Regions from separate parts of the Planococcus chinensis genome, predicted to be linked through region 1. Evidence: riboswitches for the same ligand, from Rfam matches in the RefSeq annotation. Region 1 holds a riboswitch; each other region holds the start of a gene.
What was found. A riboswitch is a leader RNA that binds a small molecule or an ion and turns the genes downstream of it on or off. The one in region 1 is predicted to bind S-adenosylmethionine.
Positions count from the first base shown of each region.

Region 1 (6,054 bases):
GAGGTCGGTAATGGAATCGCCGATGACGATGCTGTCCGCGCCGTTTTCCAACAGGTTCCGGATGATCGATGGCTTGCAGCATCCGCAGCCTTGGCTCGTGCATTCGCCGTCGCATCCATGCGGGAAAGAAATCCGTATCGTGTCGCCGGAAAAATCCGCTTCGTTGCAATAAACGCCGGCAAACGGGCCAAACGGTTCGAGCAGCGGATGGACGAAAAAGTCGATGCCGCCGCTGACGATGTAGAGCGGAATGTCCTGTTCCTTGGCATAAGCCACAAATTCAGCAAAGCCTTCGCGGATTTCCGCCTGTTCAAGCACGTAGTCGACGACTTCGTCTTTCTTGGCCGAAGGCAGAAGCGAAAACATTTTCGCCACGCCTTCGCGGATTGATATATTCTGTGCCAGAATGTCGTCCTTAATTGGACTCCATCCCGGCGGATCGAAATGTTTCATGATAGCGATGATGTTGTCGTTGTTGGTGATCGTGCCATCAAAATCGCAAAAGATGACCGGTTTGTCCATTGCCGTTACCCCCATATGTCCAGTGCTGTTTTCAATTCTTGATGCTGTTCAGAAGCTTCAGCCAGCGTTTTTCCACTGAGTACGGCGTCGACCGCTTGGCGGAATGCCTTGCCGCCGCCAGCCGCGCCGTCGGGATGGCCATGTACGCCGCCTCCGGCATTGATGATGCTGTCGATGCCGAAATCGTTGATCAACAGCGGCACGAGGCCGGGATGGATGCCGGCTGATGGAACCGGGAAGCTGCGTTTCAGCGGGCTTTCCTCCACCAAGGCATGGCCGAGTGTCAGTGCCTGTGCTTTTTCAAGTGCAACACTTCCGTAAGGGGAAGGGAACAGCGAGAAGTCGGCTCCGGCGATGCGCGTCAGCTTCCCGAGCGCAAGCGCCGTCGACAGCCCGTAGAACGGGGAAGACGTAAAAGCGCCACTGAATGCCGGATGCGCCATGAGCGGCAAGCTGATTTCTTCATCTTCCGCCAGTTCCTGCAGCACATCAAGTCCGTACGCATGGACATTGAACAAAAGGGCGTCCGCGCCGAGTTCGCGCGCTTTTTTCGCTTTGTCACGCAAGCCAGAAGTGCGGCCCGATAAGTTCACCGCGTAAAGCGTGCGGTGGCCGGTTTCTTCAAAGACGGCTTCGAGCGCGCTCTTGCCGGTGGTGATGCGCTGATCGAACGGCGTCAGCGGATTGTCGAAGAGGATTTCGTCGTCTTTCACCAAATCCACGCCGCCAAGCGCCTGTTCGCGGAGCTGTGCGGCCATGAAATCCAGGTCGCGGCCGATGACACCTTTGAATATGCTCATGACGAGCGGCCGGTCCATGACGCCCAGCTTGCTGCGGAGACCGTCGATGCCAAAGCGCGGACCCGGAAAATGGCTCAGCAGCTCTTCGCTGAAATCGAGGTCCAGGAGCTTCACTTCGCCGTCGAGCGACAATTTGCCGAATACTGTCGTCAGGATCGCCGGCAGGTCCGCTGAGAAGTTGGCGCTCGGATAAGCGATCTTCACTTCGGCTTTTATGGTGTCGGGCTTCAGCGGATGCGGAGCATCCCCGAATTCCTCCACCGATACGACTTGGCCTTTATGGTGCTTTAATTGTTCCTGTTCCAGCAAAGGCAGGTCCGTCCACGAGCCAATTGTCAGGCCGAGGGCGATGCCTTCCGCCTTTTTTTCAAATGAACCGGGTTTGCCGTAAAGCTGGTACGTTGCCGTCAATATGCTCACTATATGCACACTCCATTTTTAGTAAAGATTAGGTATCATGATTCTGAAGAAGAATGAGCGGAAAGCGTCCGCATGAAGCGATTTCTTCAAGATACAAAATAAAAAAACCTCTTCAAACAAGAAGAGGTTAAGGGCGTTAACAACTTCTTATTTCTCAGCTGCGAAATCGCGCTGCAAGAATTAGCACCGTGTCCACTGGACCGGTTGCCGGGTATCATAGGGCTTGTCCCTCCACCTGCTCTGAATAAGAAAGTATTCAATTGGTTTTTGAAAGAGTAAATTAATTTTGATTATTCCATGCCGAAAACTATCTGTCAATCGTTATCCGTGAAAATTTTTTTGCAAAAAAAATTATTGACACTCAATTCTGAACCATGATAGGATTCATTTCAAACAGCATACAGTTTTACAACAAACACTCTTATCAAGAGCAGGCAGAGGGATATTGGCCCTATGACGCCCAGCAACCGACCGTAATACCTTCGTGAGAAGGGGCGCTTTTGCGCCGGGATGAACATCCCGCAAGGCACGGTGCTAATTCCATCAGAAACCGCGGTTTCTGAAAGATAAGAGGTGCGGAATCTCTTATTCTACGCCTCTTTCTTTGGAAAGGGGCTTTTTTATTGCCCAAAAACAGCTTCTCAAACCCAACCACAACAGCTGAAAGGTAGATGACCTATGACAATAGCAACAAACCAATATGCAGCATTAACCGAAGAAACCGCAATCGCCCTGGCGAAAAGCGTCTATCCGTTCCCGGAAGGGGCAGAACTTTCGAGCCGTGAAATCGGCGACGGCAACTTGAATTACGTGTTCCGGATCACCGATTCGGCCAGCGGCAAAGGCGTCATCATCAAGCAGGCGTTGCCGTATGCGAAAGTCGTCGGCGAAAGCTGGCCGCTGACATTGAAGCGTGCAGAAACGGAAGCCGCAGCGCTCCTGAAGCACGGCGAATTCGCTCCAGGCCTTGTGCCGGAAGTGTATGCCACTGATACGGATTTGGCGGTGACGGTCATGGAAGACCTGTCGCATCTGAAGATTGCCCGCGAAGGCCTCATTGCAGGCGAAAGCTATCCGAAGCTTTCATCGGATATCGGGGAATACCTGGCGCGCACGCTATTCCATACATCGGATTTTGCGCTCCATCCGTTTGAGAAAAAGCGGCTTGCTGCGGAATTTTCAAATCCGGAGCTCTGCAAAATCACGGAAGACCTGATTTTCACTGATCCGTTCTTTGACCGCGAGACGAACGATTTTGAGCCTCAGCTGCGCCTGGCAGTGGAGGCGATCTGGAACAACGCGCCGCTTCAGCTGGAGGCCGCCAAATTGAAGTACAGCTTTTTGACGGAAGCGGAAGCATTGCTGCATGGCGACCTCCATACGGGCAGCATCTTCGCCAGTGCGGAAGAGACGAAAGTCATCGATCCGGAATTCGCGTTTTACGGGCCGATCGGTTTTGACGTAGGCCTGTTCCTTGCAAATCTGATCGCTCAAGGGATCACGCGCACCGGCGAAGGGCGCAAAGTGATCACAGACCATATCGCAAAGACATGGGAAACGTTTGAAGGGACTTTCAGCGCTTTATGGGAAGCAGAAGGCGTGGAGGCGTTCAAAAATACACCCGGCTACCGCGAAGCGATCCTTGAAAAAGTGTTCAGCGATGCGCTCGGCTTTGCCGGCTGCGAATTGATTCGCCGCACCATCGGCTTGGCGCACGTCAAGGACCTCGACGGCATTGAAGAGGAAGCACGGCGCATCGAATTGAAAAAACAGGCGCTGGAGCTCGGTGAAACCTTGATCCTCAACCGCCGCACCATCAAAGATATAGGGGCAGTTGTCCGTTTGGCAGAGGGGGAAGCGCGATGAGCATCCCGTTGTCGATTTCCTGGTCCGAAGGCCAACTGGTCATTCTCGATCAGCAGAAACTGCCGCATGAAATTGAATATGTCACACTCGAGACGCTCGAAGATGTCTTTGACGCCATTTTCACATTGAAAGTGCGCGGCGCTCCGGCAATCGGCATCGCCGCTGCCTACGGGCTGGCGCTTTCCGCCGTCCGCCACGAAACGGAAGACTTGGAGACGTTTTTCCACCTCGTCCAAAAAGACGCCGAATACCTTGGAAGTTCGCGCCCAACGGCAGTCAACCTCGTCTGGGCGCTCCAGCGGCTCGCATCGGTGGTCCGGAACGCCGGATCGGTGGATGCGGCAAAACAATTGCTGGCAGAAGAAGCGGTCCGGATCCACGAGGAAGACGAAGCTTCCTGCCGCCAGATCGGCGCATACGGACTCGAGCTGCTCGAGGGCAAAAAACGCGTCATGACCATCTGCAACGCCGGTTCCATCGCGACGGCCAAATACGGCACGGCGTTGGCGCCGTTCCATCTCGGAGCGGAAATCGGCCGGGAATTTGAAGTCTACGCCTGCGAGACGCGGCCGGTCTTCCAAGGATCCCGGCTGACTGTCTGGGAGCTGCAGCAATCGGGCGTCAACGTCACGTTGATCACCGACAGCATGGCAGCCCACACCATCGAGGCGAAAGAAGTCGAGGCGATCATCGTCGGTGCGGACCGCATTGCGGCGAACGGCGACACGGCCAATAAAATCGGCACACTGAACTTGGCGATCCTCGCAAATGCCTATAACATCCCGTTTTATGTAGCCGCCCCGTCTTCGACATTCGACGTGTCGATCGGTTCCGGTGCAGAAATTCCGATTGAAGAACGGAAACCGGAAGAAATCACCCATTTTGCGGGAGAGCCGGTGGCGCCGCTCGGAACAAAAGTGTTCAACCCGGCCTTTGACGTCGCGCCGGCCCGGCTCATCACAGCCATCATCACGGAAAAAGGCATCATCAAACCGGAATATGAGAAAAATATCCCTGCCGCCCTAGGCGCTTATACAGGAAAAGGAGCCCATTCATGAAAAGACAATCGTTTTTATTGCTAGCATTTCTTTTGATCATCAGCGCGTTTTTGGCGGCCTGCCAGCCAAAAGGTGAAGTCAGCGAAGAAGCAACGACCGACGCGACGAAAGCGGAAGCTTCGGACAACCCGCTTGCCGGAAAGAAAGTCGCGCTCGTCATGCAGCAGAACCTCGGGACGTTTTCGGCCCAGTACATTGAAGGCGTCAAAGAGCAGGCCCAAAAATTCGGCGGCAGCGTGACTGTCTTCACGTCTGACGGCGACCTGGCGAAAATGGCATCGAACCTGGATGCAGCGGTCAACCAGGGGTTTGACGGCATCATGATCGACCATGGCACAAAAGAAGCGCTGAACCAAGGCGTCGAAAAAGCGGTGGAAAAAGGCATTCCGGTCGTCGCGTTTGACGCCGGCGTAGAGGTGCCGGGTGTGGTATCGCTTGAACAAGGCGACCAGCAGATGGCGGAAATGACCTTGCAGAAATTGGCGGATGACAACGGCGGCGAAGCGAACATCGTAAAAATCTGGGTAGCCGGCTTTGCGCCGATGGAACGCCGCCAAGTGGCGTACCAAAAATTCCTTGAAAGCAACCCGGGCATCAAAGAAATCACGGCGTTCGGTGCTGCCACGCAGAACACGGCGCTTGATACCCAGGCGCAGATGGAAGCGGTCTTGAAGCAATACCCGAACGAAGGCGAAATCACAGCGGTATGGGCCGCGTGGGATGAATTCGCCAAAGGTGCGGTTCGCGCCATCGAACAGGCGGGGCGCACAGACATCAAAGTCTACAGCATCGACATGAGCGATGAAGACCTGCAGATGATCCAGAAAGAAAACAGCCCGTGGGCAGCTTCTGCAGCGGTCGATCCGATGGATATCGGGCGCATCCAGGTGCGCTACCTGTACCAATTGATCAACGGCGAAACACCGGAAGAAAAAGTAGTGCTTGAACCGGTCTTTGTGGACGCGGCGAAACTTCCGGAAGAAGCGATCACCACAGCAGAACTCAGCGAATACATCGACGGCTGGGGAGCGAGCGACCAAGGCTATACGGAAGACCTGAAAAAGCTGGAAAACGAATAAATGAAAGAGGAAGAGCTGTCCTGAACGACGGGGTGGCTTTTTTCTCAGAAAGGAGGCGCAGCATGGAACAGCGATTGCTCGACATGGCCGGAATCCATAAAGCGTTCGGAAGCGTGGCAGCGCTCCAAGGAGCGGAATTCAGCTTGGCGCGCGGCGAAGTGCATGCGCTGCTTGGCGTCAACGGCGCCGGAAAAAGCACATTGATGAAAATCCTCTCCGGCGTCTACGCGCCGGACAGCGGCAGCATCCGCCTCGAAGGGGAAGAAATCGGTCTCCACTCGCCGAAAGCGGCAAAAGAACATGGCATCT
Region 1 covers NZ_JBHUFW010000008.1:152,856-158,909, forward strand. The annotation lists gene ACFSDB_RS11705 (2-hydroxy-3-keto-5-methylthiopentenyl-1-phosphate phosphatase) at 1-522, opposite strand, end outside; gene mtnW (2,3-diketo-5-methylthiopentyl-1-phosphate enolase) at 528-1,742, opposite strand; SAM riboswitch class I at 1,887-1,993, opposite strand; SAM riboswitch class I at 2,161-2,315, shown strand; gene mtnK (S-methyl-5-thioribose kinase) at 2,421-3,608, shown strand; gene mtnA (S-methyl-5-thioribose-1-phosphate isomerase) at 3,605-4,666, shown strand; gene ACFSDB_RS11725 (sugar ABC transporter substrate-binding protein) at 4,663-5,745, shown strand; gene ACFSDB_RS11730 (sugar ABC transporter ATP-binding protein) at 5,808-6,054, shown strand, end outside.

Region 2 (6,054 bases), on a different contig from region 1:
GTCGTGAAAAAAGCGGTGAAAGAACCTGTGGCTGCCGAAGCCGACGAGCCGCTGAAGATCGGCTTCGCAATGGATACGCTGAAAGAAGAACGCTGGGTGAAAGACCGCAACTTGTTCCGCCAGGCGGTCGAATCGCACGGAGTCCGGGTGGAGATCACTGCAGCGAATGGCGACGACGCGCGCCAGATCGCCCAAGCCGAAGAGATGATCCAAAAGGGCATCGACCTGCTCGTCATCGTTCCCCATAATGCCGAAGCGACAGCAGCGATCGTCCATAAAGCCCATAAAGCAGGCATCAAAGTCATCGCTTATGATAGGCTCGTCAAAAACGCCGAGATCGATCTGTACGTCTCGTTCGACAATGAAAAAGTCGGGGAGATCCAAGCAGAAGCGATGCTCGCAAAAGTGCCGAAGGGAAATTACGTCTTTATCGGCGGGGCGCCGACTGACAACAATGCCCATTTGCTGAAAAAAGGGGTGTTCAAGGTGCTGCAGCCGGCCATCGATCGCGGCGATATCCGCATCGTCTATGACCAATGGACCGAGGACTGGGCGCCTGAAAATGCTTTTGCCAACATGTCCGAAGCGCTGGAGACCAATGGCAACCGGATTGACGCCGTCATTGCAGCGAATGATGCGACAGCAGGCGGAGCCGTTGAGGCACTGAAGGTCCAGGGGCTGGACGGGGAAATTCCTGTCGCCGGACAGGACGCTGAGCTGGCAGCCGTGCAGCGCATTGTCAGCGGCACGCAGACCATGACCGTCTACAAGCCGATTCAGACCTTGTCGGAGCGGGTGGCGGCACTTGCCGTCCACCTGGCCAAAGGCAATGAGTTCAGCGCCATCGACAGCATCAACAACGGCAAAAGCGAAGTGCCGTCCGTCTTGCTCGAACCGGTGGCGGTCGATGAAGGCAATATCCGGGAGACCGTCATTGCGGACGGCTTCCATACCGAAGCGGATGTTTACGGGGGAGATTAGAAAATGAAAAAAGACAGGTATGCACCTGTCTTTTTTTAACTTGTTGAGAAAGATATAAAATACTTGTCTCTTAATCGATATTCCGCAAAACAGCTTCGTAAAACCCCTGTGCTCCTGCGCGCTATGCGCTCGTCGCAAAGAGATGGCTCAAACTTCCTTAGAGCCATCTCTTTGCCGCGGGCGAGCGCCAAGCCTCCTCAGTCGCTTACGCGACTTGCGGGGTCTCGGCTGTCTCGCTGTCCCGCAGGCAAGTACCGGCCAAACAGCATTTGGCCGGTACTTTGCGACGAAGCGCGTAGCGCTGCAACGGTTTTTCATGTCCCGAAGCTAGCGCAGCGATGCAGGGACAGGAGCAGCGTCCTTTCATGTTTCGAAGCTAGCGAAGCGATGCAGAAACAGTACGGTTTTCTCCGCCGTTTTGCTCCATATCTCAGATAGCACTACTAAAACGGATTAAGTTATCAGCTTTTAAAGAGCGAAACCAGCGCCGGCGCGTCCACGGGCTGGGCGAAAGCCATGCCCAAAGCGGCCGAAGCGAGATGAAAAGTTCATTTTTTTAATGACTTATCTAAAGAAGGTTTCTCGATAGCCTGTCTTTTTTTGGTGGGAAAAATTCATCTATTAAAGGAAAAAGAGAGGGGAATAAAATCTCCTGAAATAAGGTTCTTCTGATTAAAAGAAGCGGAATCATGCAGCTGTACAAAATTGCAGGAGAACAGGTTTGGATGTCGTATGGTATAGATACGATAATCCGTTGATGCTGCTGCCCGTCCGTGAAAGTCCGTTTCGAAAAAGGAAGGGGATGGAGAGATGAGAATCTTGTTGTCAGTGCTTGTTGTGCTCGCCTCAGCATTCTTTGTCGTAAAAGGGGCGAACCGCCAGTCGCCGGCTGAATCATTAAAAGCGGCGCCGCTCAGAAAGTTGGAGGCGCCTTTGAAGAGGGTGGAACCGGAACAATTGGCTGCACTGCCGGCCCCGGTCCGGAAGTGGATGGAGTGGAGCGGCATTTCTGGCAGGGAAGAGATTCGGAGCGTGTATGCAAAGCAAACTGGCCGGATGAAACTCAAGCCCGGCCAGGAAAAATGGATGGCGTCAGAAGCTTGGCAATACACTACTTCTGATCCTCCCGGCTTCATCTGGAAAGTGAAGATGAAGATGGGCAATGGGCTTTCTGTGACGGGTAAGGATGTGTTTCAGGAAGGCAAGGCGGAGATGCGGATCAAAATGGCCGGCTTGGTGCCGATGGCGACTACGCGCGGCAATCCGAAAGCCGACCAGTCCTCGCTGCAGCGGTATTTAATGGAGCTGAGCGGATTTCCCTCCGCCGCTTTGAGCCGGTATGTCGAATGGCACGCAATCGACGATCGGACGGCGGAAGCGACGATGGCCTACAACTGGATCAAAGGCCGCGCGACTTTCCATTTCGGGGAGGGCGGCGAACTGCTGAAAGTGACGGCGATGCGCTTCAAGGACAGTGATGAGCATGCGGAGCTTGTACCGTGCACAGCCCACATCCGGGCATACCGGACGATGGACGGAATCCGCACGCCTTCCGAACTCGGGGTCACGTGGGATTTGGCTGAAGGGCCGTTCACCTGGTACGAATTCACGATGGAGGATGTGGCTTTTAATGTGAAGAAGCCGGCCGGATTTTGATGGCAGATTTTGATTCCGAAATTGCATACGTCTTTCCGCTTCAGGGGATTTTATTAGATAAACGCCTTCTCCTACGATTTAGCTGCATTGCCAAAGACAGCGCACTGGAGTCGAATTTATGTCTTAAAGAGGAAGATAAACAGAAATTTCATTCTTTTTAGACAGATCTCCTTGACCTGGAGGCGATATGGGGTTAATATTTTAGGATATAAAAAATTGAATAATTGATTCTTATCGAGAGAAGTCGAGGGACTGGCCCTATGACGCTTCAGCAACCAGCCGTTACCGGTCAGGTGCTAAATCCAGCAGGCATTTCCATGCCTGAGAGATGAAGAAGAACGAGTATGTTATCGTAAAGCCTTCTTTTTCTATGGAAGGCTTTTTTATTTGTATAGGAGGAGAGCAGCATGAAGTTATTGGAAGCGTTGAAGACAAGGGTATTGACGGCGGACGGCGCAATGGGGACGCTTCTGTATTCGTACGGGATTGAATACTGCAACGAGGAGCTGAATATTCAGCGTCCGGAGATCATCGAGAAGATCCACCATGACTACATCCGGGCCGGAGCGGACATCATCCAGACCAACACGTACGGAGCGAACGCGCATAAGCTCGCGCGCTACGGGCTGGAGGAGCAGGTGAAAGACATCAACCGGGCAGCGATTGAAATTGCGAAGCGTGCCGCGGCGCCCGGCGGCCAGTTCGTCTTCGGGACGATCGGCGGCATCCGGGGCTTCCGGAAAAGCGATGCGACGCTAACAGAAATCATCGCGATGGTCGACCAGCAGGCGCAGCACCTCCTGTCCGGCGATCCGGACGGGCTGCTGCTCGAGACGTATTACGACTTCGAAGAGCTGGCAGCGACCGTCACCCACTTGAAAACCCTCACGGATACACCGCTCATCGCGCAAGTGTCGATGCACGAACCGGGCGTTCTGCAGAACGGCATGCTGTTGAACGACGCCTTGCAGGAACTGGAATCGCTCGGTGCGGACATTGTCGGCGTCAATTGCCGCCTTGGCCCCCATCACACGATCCAGGCGTTCGAAGGCGTCGAGCTGCTGAAAAAGGCATTCTTGTCCGCCTACCCGAACGCGAGCCTGCTCGACGTCGAAGACGGCCGCATCGTCTATGAATCGGAAGCGGATTATTTCGGCCGTGCGGCTTTGCTGCTCCGGGAAGAAGGCGTACGCTTGATCGGCGGCTGCTGCGGTACGACCCCGAAGCATATTGCGGAAACGAAGAAGCGCCTGCGGAACTTGGCGCCGGTGACGGAGAAGAAAGTGGCAGAGAGAAAGCCGATTGTTATCCGCGAAGCGGAAGCGCTGGACGTCAAGCCGCTCCACGAAAAAGCGAAGACGGAGCGGACAATCATTGTCGAGCTCGACACGCCGCGCCATCTGGACATCACCACGTTCATCGAAGGCTCGAAAGCGTTGGATGCGGCAGGCATCGACGCCTTGACGATGGCGGACAATTCCCTTGCTTCGCCGCGCATCTCGAACATGGCGATGGGCTCGATCCTGAAGCAGGAAAATATCCGGCCGCTCGCGCACATAACGTGCCGCGACCACAACCTGATCGGCCTGCAATCGCATCTCATGGGGCTTGATGCTCTTGGCATGCATGATATATTGGCAGTGACGGGAGACCCGACAAAAGTGGGTGATTTCCCGGGGGCAACGAGCGTCTATGACGTCTCGAGCATGGAACTGATCCAGTTGATCAAGAAGCTCAACGAAGGCATTTCATTTTCCGGCAAGCCGCTGCGCAAGAAAGCGAACTTCTCGGTGGCGGCGGCGTTCAACCCGAACGTCCGCGTCGTCAGCCGGGCCGTTAAGCGTCTGGAACAGAAAATCGAGAGCGGTGCGGATTATTTCATTTCCCAGCCGGTCTATACAAAAGAGAAAATCATTGAAATTTACGAGGAAACGAAGCATTTGGAGACCCCGGTCTTCCTTGGCATCATGCCGCTGACGAGCATCCGCAGTTCGGAATTCCTGCACAATGAAGTGCCGGGCATCAAATTGTCAGAAGATGCGCTCGAGCGCATGCGCGCATGCGGCGAAGACAAGGAGCGGGCGACAGCGGAAGGCATCCAGATTGCCAAGGAGTTGATCGATACCGCAGCCGGGCTCTTCAACGGCATCTATCTGATCACGCCGTTTTTGCGCTATGAAATGTGCGTGGAATTGATCGATTACATCCGACAAATAGATTTGCAGAAAGCGAGCGATAACAGCCATGTCCAAACCTCTCATTGAACAACAACTCGAAAAACGGATCCTCATCATCGACGGAGCGATGGGCACGATGATCCAGAACGCCGACCTGTCGCCGGAAGATTTCGGCGGTGAAGAATTCGACGGGTGCAACGAGTACTTGAACATCGTCCGCCCGGAAGTCATCGAAGGCGTCCACGATGCGTATTTGGAAGCGGGGGCGGATATCCTCTGCACGAATACGTTCGGCGGCACGCCAATCGTGCTCGATGAATACGACCTTGGCAGCCAGGCGCCTGAGATCAACCGGCGCGCTGTCGAAATAGCCAAAGCGAGTGCCGCGAAATTCTCCACGCCGGAATGGCCGCGCTTTGTGGCAGGCGCCATCGGACCGACGACAAAGACGCTGTCGGTGACCGGCGGGGTGACATTCGATGAAATGAAGGATAATTTCTACGTCCAGGCAAAAGCGCTCGTCGAAGGCGGAGCGGATCTGATCCTATTGGAAACGAGCCAGGATATGCTCAATGTCAAGGCGGCGACGATCGGCATCAAAGAGGCGTTCAACGAGCTCGGCAAGGAATTGCCGATCATGGTGTCCGGCACGATCGAACCGATGGGCACGACGCTCGCAGGGCAGAGCATCGAAGCGTTCTATATTTCGATTGAGCACATCAAGCCGTTGTCGGTCGGCCTGAACTGCGCGACAGGGCCGGAATTCATGACCGACCACATCCGTTCGCTGTCCGAGCTGTCGGACGGCTTTGTCAGCTGCTACCCGAATGCGGGGCTCCCGGACGAGGAAGGCCATTACCACGAAACGCCGGAATCGCTGTCGAAAAAGCTTCGCGGTTTTGCCGAAAAAGGCTGGCTCAATGTGGTCGGCGGCTGTTGCGGCACGACGCCTGCCCATATCCAGGCGGTGCGGGAAGCGATGGAGGGCTTGGCGCCAAGAAAGCCGGACGCGGACGGACATGGCCATGCCGTGTCGGGCATCGAACCGCTGCAATACGATGAAACGATGCGCCCGCTGTTTATCGGCGAACGCACGAACGTCATCGGTTCGCGCAAATTCAAGCGCCTCATTATCGACGGCCAGATCGAGGAAGCGGCGGAAATCGCCCGTGCGCAAGTGAAGAACGGTGCGCATGTTATCGATATCTGCCTCGCGAACCCGGACCGCGATGAACTCGAG
Region 2 covers NZ_JBHUFW010000005.1:419,053-425,106, reverse strand. The annotation lists gene xylF (D-xylose ABC transporter substrate-binding protein) at 1-981, shown strand, start outside; gene ACFSDB_RS09635 (DUF6544 family protein) at 1,792-2,637, shown strand; SAM riboswitch class I at 2,866-2,972, shown strand; gene ACFSDB_RS09630 (bifunctional homocysteine S-methyltransferase/methylenetetrahydrofolate reductase) at 3,045-4,901, shown strand; gene metH (methionine synthase) at 4,882-6,054, shown strand, end outside.
Region 2: another riboswitch for S-adenosylmethionine. It lies ahead of ACFSDB_RS09630 (bifunctional homocysteine S-methyltransferase/methylenetetrahydrofolate reductase); the one in region 1 lies ahead of mtnW (2,3-diketo-5-methylthiopentyl-1-phosphate enolase).

Region 3 (6,054 bases), on a different contig from region 1:
TAAAGCGATGGCGACAATGATTCTTGGCAGTAAACCAAAATTAAACTTCACTTCCATGTCCTCCCTATATGAACAGATGTATTTTATTTATTATCCAAAAGTATCACAAAGGCAAAAAAAAGTTAATAGGAACTCCAATACGCGAAATATTTTTATTATTTCAACAAAGTTAAAACTCCCCTTTCCTAGTTCCATCTTCTTTCCCACAATGCAAAAGGCCCCTGAATCGGATTCAGGGGCCTTTGTTCGTTTTATTAGTCGACCGGCACTACAGAGCCGCCCCACTCTTCAAGGATGAAGTCTTGGATTTCGTCAGATTTCAGCACTTCCACCAAGGCTTTGACGTTTTCGTTGTCTTCGTCGCCTTTGCGGACAGCAATGATGTTGACATATGGTGAATCTGAGCTTTCAAGAGCGATGGAATCTTCCATTGGGTTCAGGCCTGCATCGATGGCATAGTTCGAGTTGATCAATACGGCATCACCTTCACCTTGCTCATACATTTGGACAAGAATCGCCGCTTCGTAATCCGTTTCAAATTGCAGGTTCTTCGGATTATCTGTAATGTCGCTTACTTCAGCTGTTGTTTTTTCCACCGATTCATCCAAAGTGATCAAGCCTTGCGCTTCAAGCATAGACAAGATTCGTCCATGGTCCGCAACAGAGCTGCTCATCAAGATTGTCGCGCCTTCCGGAAGTTCTTCTAGTGACTTGTATTTTTGGGAATAAACACCGATCGGTTCAATATGGATGCCTCCGGCATTTTCAAACTCATAGCCATTCTCAGCAATCTGTGATTCTAAATAAGGGACATGCTGGAAGTAGTTGGCATCAATTTCGCCTGATTCAAGATCTTGGTTAGGGAAGATATAATCCTGATAAGTTTCGATTTCCAGTTCAATTCCCTGTTCTTCGAGGATAGGCTGGGCCTGCTCCAGAATCTCCGCATGCGGTACGTTGGACGCTCCCACTTTCAATGTGCTTGACTCTTCCCCGCCGGATCCGCCGCTGCCGGATTCTTCTGCGCCGCAGCCTGCCAATGCCAATGCTGCCAATAATGTTCCTGTTACAAGTTTCTTCATGTGTGTACGCTCCCTTTTCTATGGTGTTTTTTATTATGGAATTCTTGGATCAACGTTTATCTGATTTCACCGTCAAACGGTCTCCGACAAACTGGATGGCAAAAACGATGATCAAAATCAGGATGGTCGCTACCAGAACAACATCCTGGCGGCTGCGCTGGAAGCCATCTAGGAAAGCCAATGTGCCAAGGCCGCCTGCTCCGATGATGCCCGCCATCGCGGTATAGCCGACCAATGCAATGGCCGTCACCGTAATTCCGGAGATCAACGCCGGCTTCGACTCCGGCAGCAGCACCTTGCGGATGATCGTCCATGTGCTTGCGCCCATCGAGCGCGCTGCTTCAATGACGCCTTTGTCGATTTCTTTCAAAGCGATCAGCACCATGCGTGCATAGAAAGGTGCTGCGCCGATGATCAGTGCCGGCAATGCCGCATTCGGCCCCCGGATGGTTCCGATCATGAATTTCGTAAGCGGGATCAGCAAGATGATCAGGATGATGAACGGAATCGACCGGAAAATATTGACGAATGCGCCGGTCAGCCAATTCACGATGCTGTTTGCCCATAATTGTTTTGGTGCGGTCAAAAACAGGACGATTCCGAGCACAAGGCCGATGGCGAATGTAAAGAGCGTCGACATGGCCGTCATATACAAGGTTTCCAGCGTCGCTTCCCACATATCCTGCCAATCGACGTTCGGGAATAATGACTCAATCATTTGCCATCACCTCCGTCTGGACGCCTTCCGCATTCAAGAATGCCATGGCCTCAGCAACTTCCGGCTGAGAGCCTTTTATCTGCAAAATCAATGTTCCGTATGCTCCTCGTTGTGTATGGGCGATATTGCCCTGCACAATATTAATATCGACCGGATGCTTCCGGATCAATTTGGTCAAAATCGGCTGCTCTGTCTGATCTCCGACAAAGACCAGTTTTACCAGCACGCCTTCCGGATACAACTCGCGGAGGTGCTTGATCGTCTCTTGCGAATCTTCCGTATCCGTCACTTGCGCCACAAATCGTTTGGTGATGTTTTCCTTTGGCGCCTGGAAGACGCGGAGCACATCGCCCATCTCTACGACCCGGCCGCCTTCCATGACGGCGACGCGATGGCAGATTTTCCGGATGACATGCATTTCGTGTGTAATCAGCACAATCGTAAGCCCCAAGCGCTTGTTGATGTCCACCAGCAAGTCCAGAATCGAGTCCGTCGTCTGCGGATCGAGTGCAGACGTCGCTTCGTCGCACAGCAGCACTTCCGGCTCATTAGCAAGTGCGCGTGCAATGCCGACGCGCTGCTTCTGTCCCCCTGACAACTGGGACGGGTAAGCATTTTCCCGTCCGCCGAGGCCGACGAGTTCCACCAGTTCCTGAACGCGCGCTGCGCGCTTCTCTTTCGGAACGCCGGCGATTTCAAGCGGGAACTCGATGTTCTCCTTGACGGTGCGCGACCATAGCAAATTGAAATGCTGGAAAATCATGCTGACTTTCTGGCGCGCTTTCCGCAGCTCACCGCTGCTGATATTCGTGATGTCCTGCCCGTTGATAACAACAGAACCATTTGTCGGTTTTTCGAGCCCGTTCAGCAAACGGATCAATGTACTCTTCCCGGCGCCGCTATAGCCGATGATGCCGAAGATCTCGCCGTCGCCGATCGACAGGTCCACGCCGTCCACTGCGGTCAATGAACCTTTGCCGGTATCGAACACTTTCGATAATTGTTTTAATTCGATCATTCCTAAACACTCCCGCCTCAAAATAAAAACCCTTCTGCGCAAATTTGAGCAGAAGGGTAACTTTAAAAGTAAACCGATCTCTCATCTTCCAAAGCTATTGCTTTGTGTGATTTGGCACCATTTCATTTTCATGACGGTTGCCGGGCTTCATAGGGCACTTCCCTCCACCACTCTTAATAAGAGTTGACGATATTTAATTGATTTCAGAAATTCAATTTACCACGCTTCACTTTATACGTCAACAGATTTTAACTTTCCATATAAATAAGGCACGGATTGGAACGCGTAGATCTTTTCAGCCAGCTCGCCGTTCTTTGTCAAGAGCAGGCATGGCACGCTCTCCACTTGATAGAGTTCAGCTATTTCCTGCACAAAATTCAAGTTTGCCTTGCCCATCGGCATGTCCGGCAACAGCTCTTCGACCACATCCAGCATTTTCGAAGCAACTTGGCATGTGCCGCACATCGGCGTGTACAAATAAAACGCGGCAACCGTTTTCGTGTTCTTTTCTTTCAGCCATTCTTTATGTGTCCATTCTTCCATTTTGTTTCATCCCTCAGCTAATAACTTATTGACTTGAACGTTTGCTGAAATCAGAACATCGATCAAGTTGCGGATCGGCGTGGCCGCCACTTCCTTGAAGCTCGGGCTGATGTAAAAGTGCCGGGCTTCGGGAAATTCGCGCTTCACCAATTTCCGCAATTTCTCTCCTGATTTGTCCGCATCGACCAGGATGATGATGTCCAGGCCTTCATATGGCAGCAGCAGTTCTTCAAGCCTCGATGCACTTACTGTACCATTTGTGCAAAGAATCGTCACGGGTTCTGCAATGAGCGGCGCGATCCGCGACTTATCGCTGATCCCTTCCACCACGATTACTTTTTCCATAAGCCAACACCTCACTAGATCGGTATGAAAGAAAATCTGTATAAAAAAAGCGCCAAAAAGAGGCGCTTTGAGATTACTCGTTGATCATTTCTTTATATTGCTCAGCTGTCATCAACTCGCCTACTTCAGCTTCGCTAGGAGATTCGATTACCACCATCCACGCATTTTCGTAAGGAGATTCGTTGACAAATTCAGGGCTGTCTTCCAGCTCAGCGTTCACTTCAACCACTTTGCCGCTAATCGGCGCGTAAAGTTCCGATACGGTTTTTACAGATTCAACGCTTCCGAAAGGCTGGTCTTTTTTCAGTTCGTCCCCAACTTGCGGCAATTCAACGAAAACGATATCGCCCAATTCGGCTTGTGCAAAATCAGTAATGCCAATACGTGCTGTACCGCCTTCTACTTTTACCCATTCATGCTCTTTTGAATAACGAAGTTCTTGTGGTGTGCTCATCGAAAACCCTCCAAATTATGTAGTTTGCTCCCCTTTAGTTTGACATAAACATTTGGGAAACACAAGAAATGTATGGCGCTACTTCCAGGTATTTTCATAGACGTCTTCCTTAAAGCCAAGCGTCGTTTTCTCCCCGTCCCATGCAAGCGGCCGCTTGATGAGCATCCCGTCGCCAGCAAGCAATTCCAGCTGTTCGTCCTCGCCCATTTCCGGCAATTTTTCCTTCAGCCCAAGCTCGCGGTACTTGATGCCGCTCGTATTGAAAAACTTCTTCAGTTCGATGCCGCTGGCTTTGTAGATTTTGCGGAGCTCTTCCTTAGAAGGCGGCGCTTCGGCAATATTGATCTCCCGATAATCGGCACCGTTTTCATCAAGCCATTTCTTTCCGTTGCGGCACGTGGTGCATTTTGGATAAGCATAATACGTAATCACAATAAAACCCCCTTTTCCTCAAGCTTACCAAAATTCATCTAGCCGGTCGAATGGAGAAAAGTGTCCATTTGCGGTGTGCCTGTAATCATTAAGCTGGATGATTTACTAATTCTATAAAAAGTTGAACGTTTCATTCTCTAAGAGCGGTTCTCGAGGGTTTATGAGCGGCTTTCGGAATCCTATGAGCGCTTTTACAGATTCTATGAGCGCATTCCGTACTTCAATGAGCATACGACCGAAAATGCCTGTTCATGCCTTACTACTCTCCATCTGCCATAGAAATTGAACAAAAGAAAAAACGCAGCCTGAGCTGCGTTTTCAAAAATTCTTACACGACGTATTTTTCAACTTCGATCAATTTAACGGCCGCTTCGCGTTTTTTCGCAATGACGTTGTAAGGCGTCGAGCGCGTCAATTTACGCAATGCAGAAAGCATCATGCGCTGGTTGTCGCCTTCGATAGCTGCAAGCAACGTTTCTTTTGCGTCTTTTTCGATTTTGTCGAATGCTTCCTGGCAATAGATCTGCGTGTAAAGGAGTTTCTGTTTCGCTTTTTCTTCGCCAGAAGCCGCGATCGCTTTTTCGGTGCGCAAAACTGCTGATTCCATTGCAAAGACGTTGCTGACGATGTCCGCGATGTTCACAAGCACTTCCTGCTCCTGCTCAAGCTTCGCTCCGTAGGTCTGTGCCGCTAGGCCAGCCGCCAAAAGCGCGATTTTCTTCGCGTTGCGCACCAAGTATTTCTCCTGGGCCAATGCTTCTGTGCCGATTTCTTCCGGCATCATCATCAACAGCTCTTCCTGGAGTTTTTGGGCATGCTCGAACAATGGCAGTTCGCCTTTCATCGCTTTGCGGATCAAAGTGCCCGGCACCAGCAGGCGGTTGATTTCATTCGTTCCTTCAAAGATCCGGTTGATGCGTGAATCGCGGTACGCTTTCTCGATTTCATATTCAGCCATAAAGCCATAGCCGCCGTGCAATTGAACGCCTTCATCAACGATATAATCAAGCGTCTCTGTTCCGAAGAATTTGTTCATGGAGCATTCCACTGCAAATTCAGCGATCGAATCAGCCACCAGTTTGCCGTCTGCGTGCTGCTCATCCGTAAAGCCGCTCATGCGGTCTTCGAACAAGCCGACTGTGCGGTAAACAGAACTTTCAAGGGCATACAATTGCGAAGCCATTGTGGCCAATTTTTCGCGCGTCAAGTTGAAAGATGAAATCGGCGTCTTGAACTGCTGGCGCTGGTTTGTGTAAGGGATGGTCAATTCCATCGCATATTTTGCTCCGCCGATTGTGCCTACGCCCAATTTGTAGCGGCCGATGTTCAAGATGTTGAACGCGATGACGTGTCCGCGCCCTGCTTCTCCCAACAAGTTCTCAACAGGCACTTGCGCATCCTGAAGGATCAATGTACGGGTAGAAGAAGATTTGATTCCCATTTTCTTTTCTTCCGGTCCGAC
Region 3 covers NZ_JBHUFW010000007.1:150,110-156,163, reverse strand. The annotation lists gene ACFSDB_RS10710 (dicarboxylate/amino acid:cation symporter) at 1-51, opposite strand, end outside; gene ACFSDB_RS10705 (MetQ/NlpA family ABC transporter substrate-binding protein) at 255-1,082, opposite strand; gene ACFSDB_RS10700 (methionine ABC transporter permease) at 1,132-1,800, opposite strand; gene ACFSDB_RS10695 (methionine ABC transporter ATP-binding protein) at 1,793-2,818, opposite strand; SAM riboswitch class I at 2,897-3,001, opposite strand; gene ACFSDB_RS10690 (thioredoxin family protein) at 3,050-3,361, opposite strand; gene ACFSDB_RS10685 (toprim domain-containing protein) at 3,368-3,706, opposite strand; gene gcvH (glycine cleavage system protein GcvH) at 3,780-4,160, opposite strand; gene ACFSDB_RS10675 (arsenate reductase family protein) at 4,239-4,595, opposite strand; gene ACFSDB_RS10670 (acyl-CoA dehydrogenase family protein) at 4,921-6,054, opposite strand, start outside.
Region 3: another riboswitch for S-adenosylmethionine. It lies ahead of ACFSDB_RS10695 (methionine ABC transporter ATP-binding protein); the one in region 1 lies ahead of mtnW (2,3-diketo-5-methylthiopentyl-1-phosphate enolase).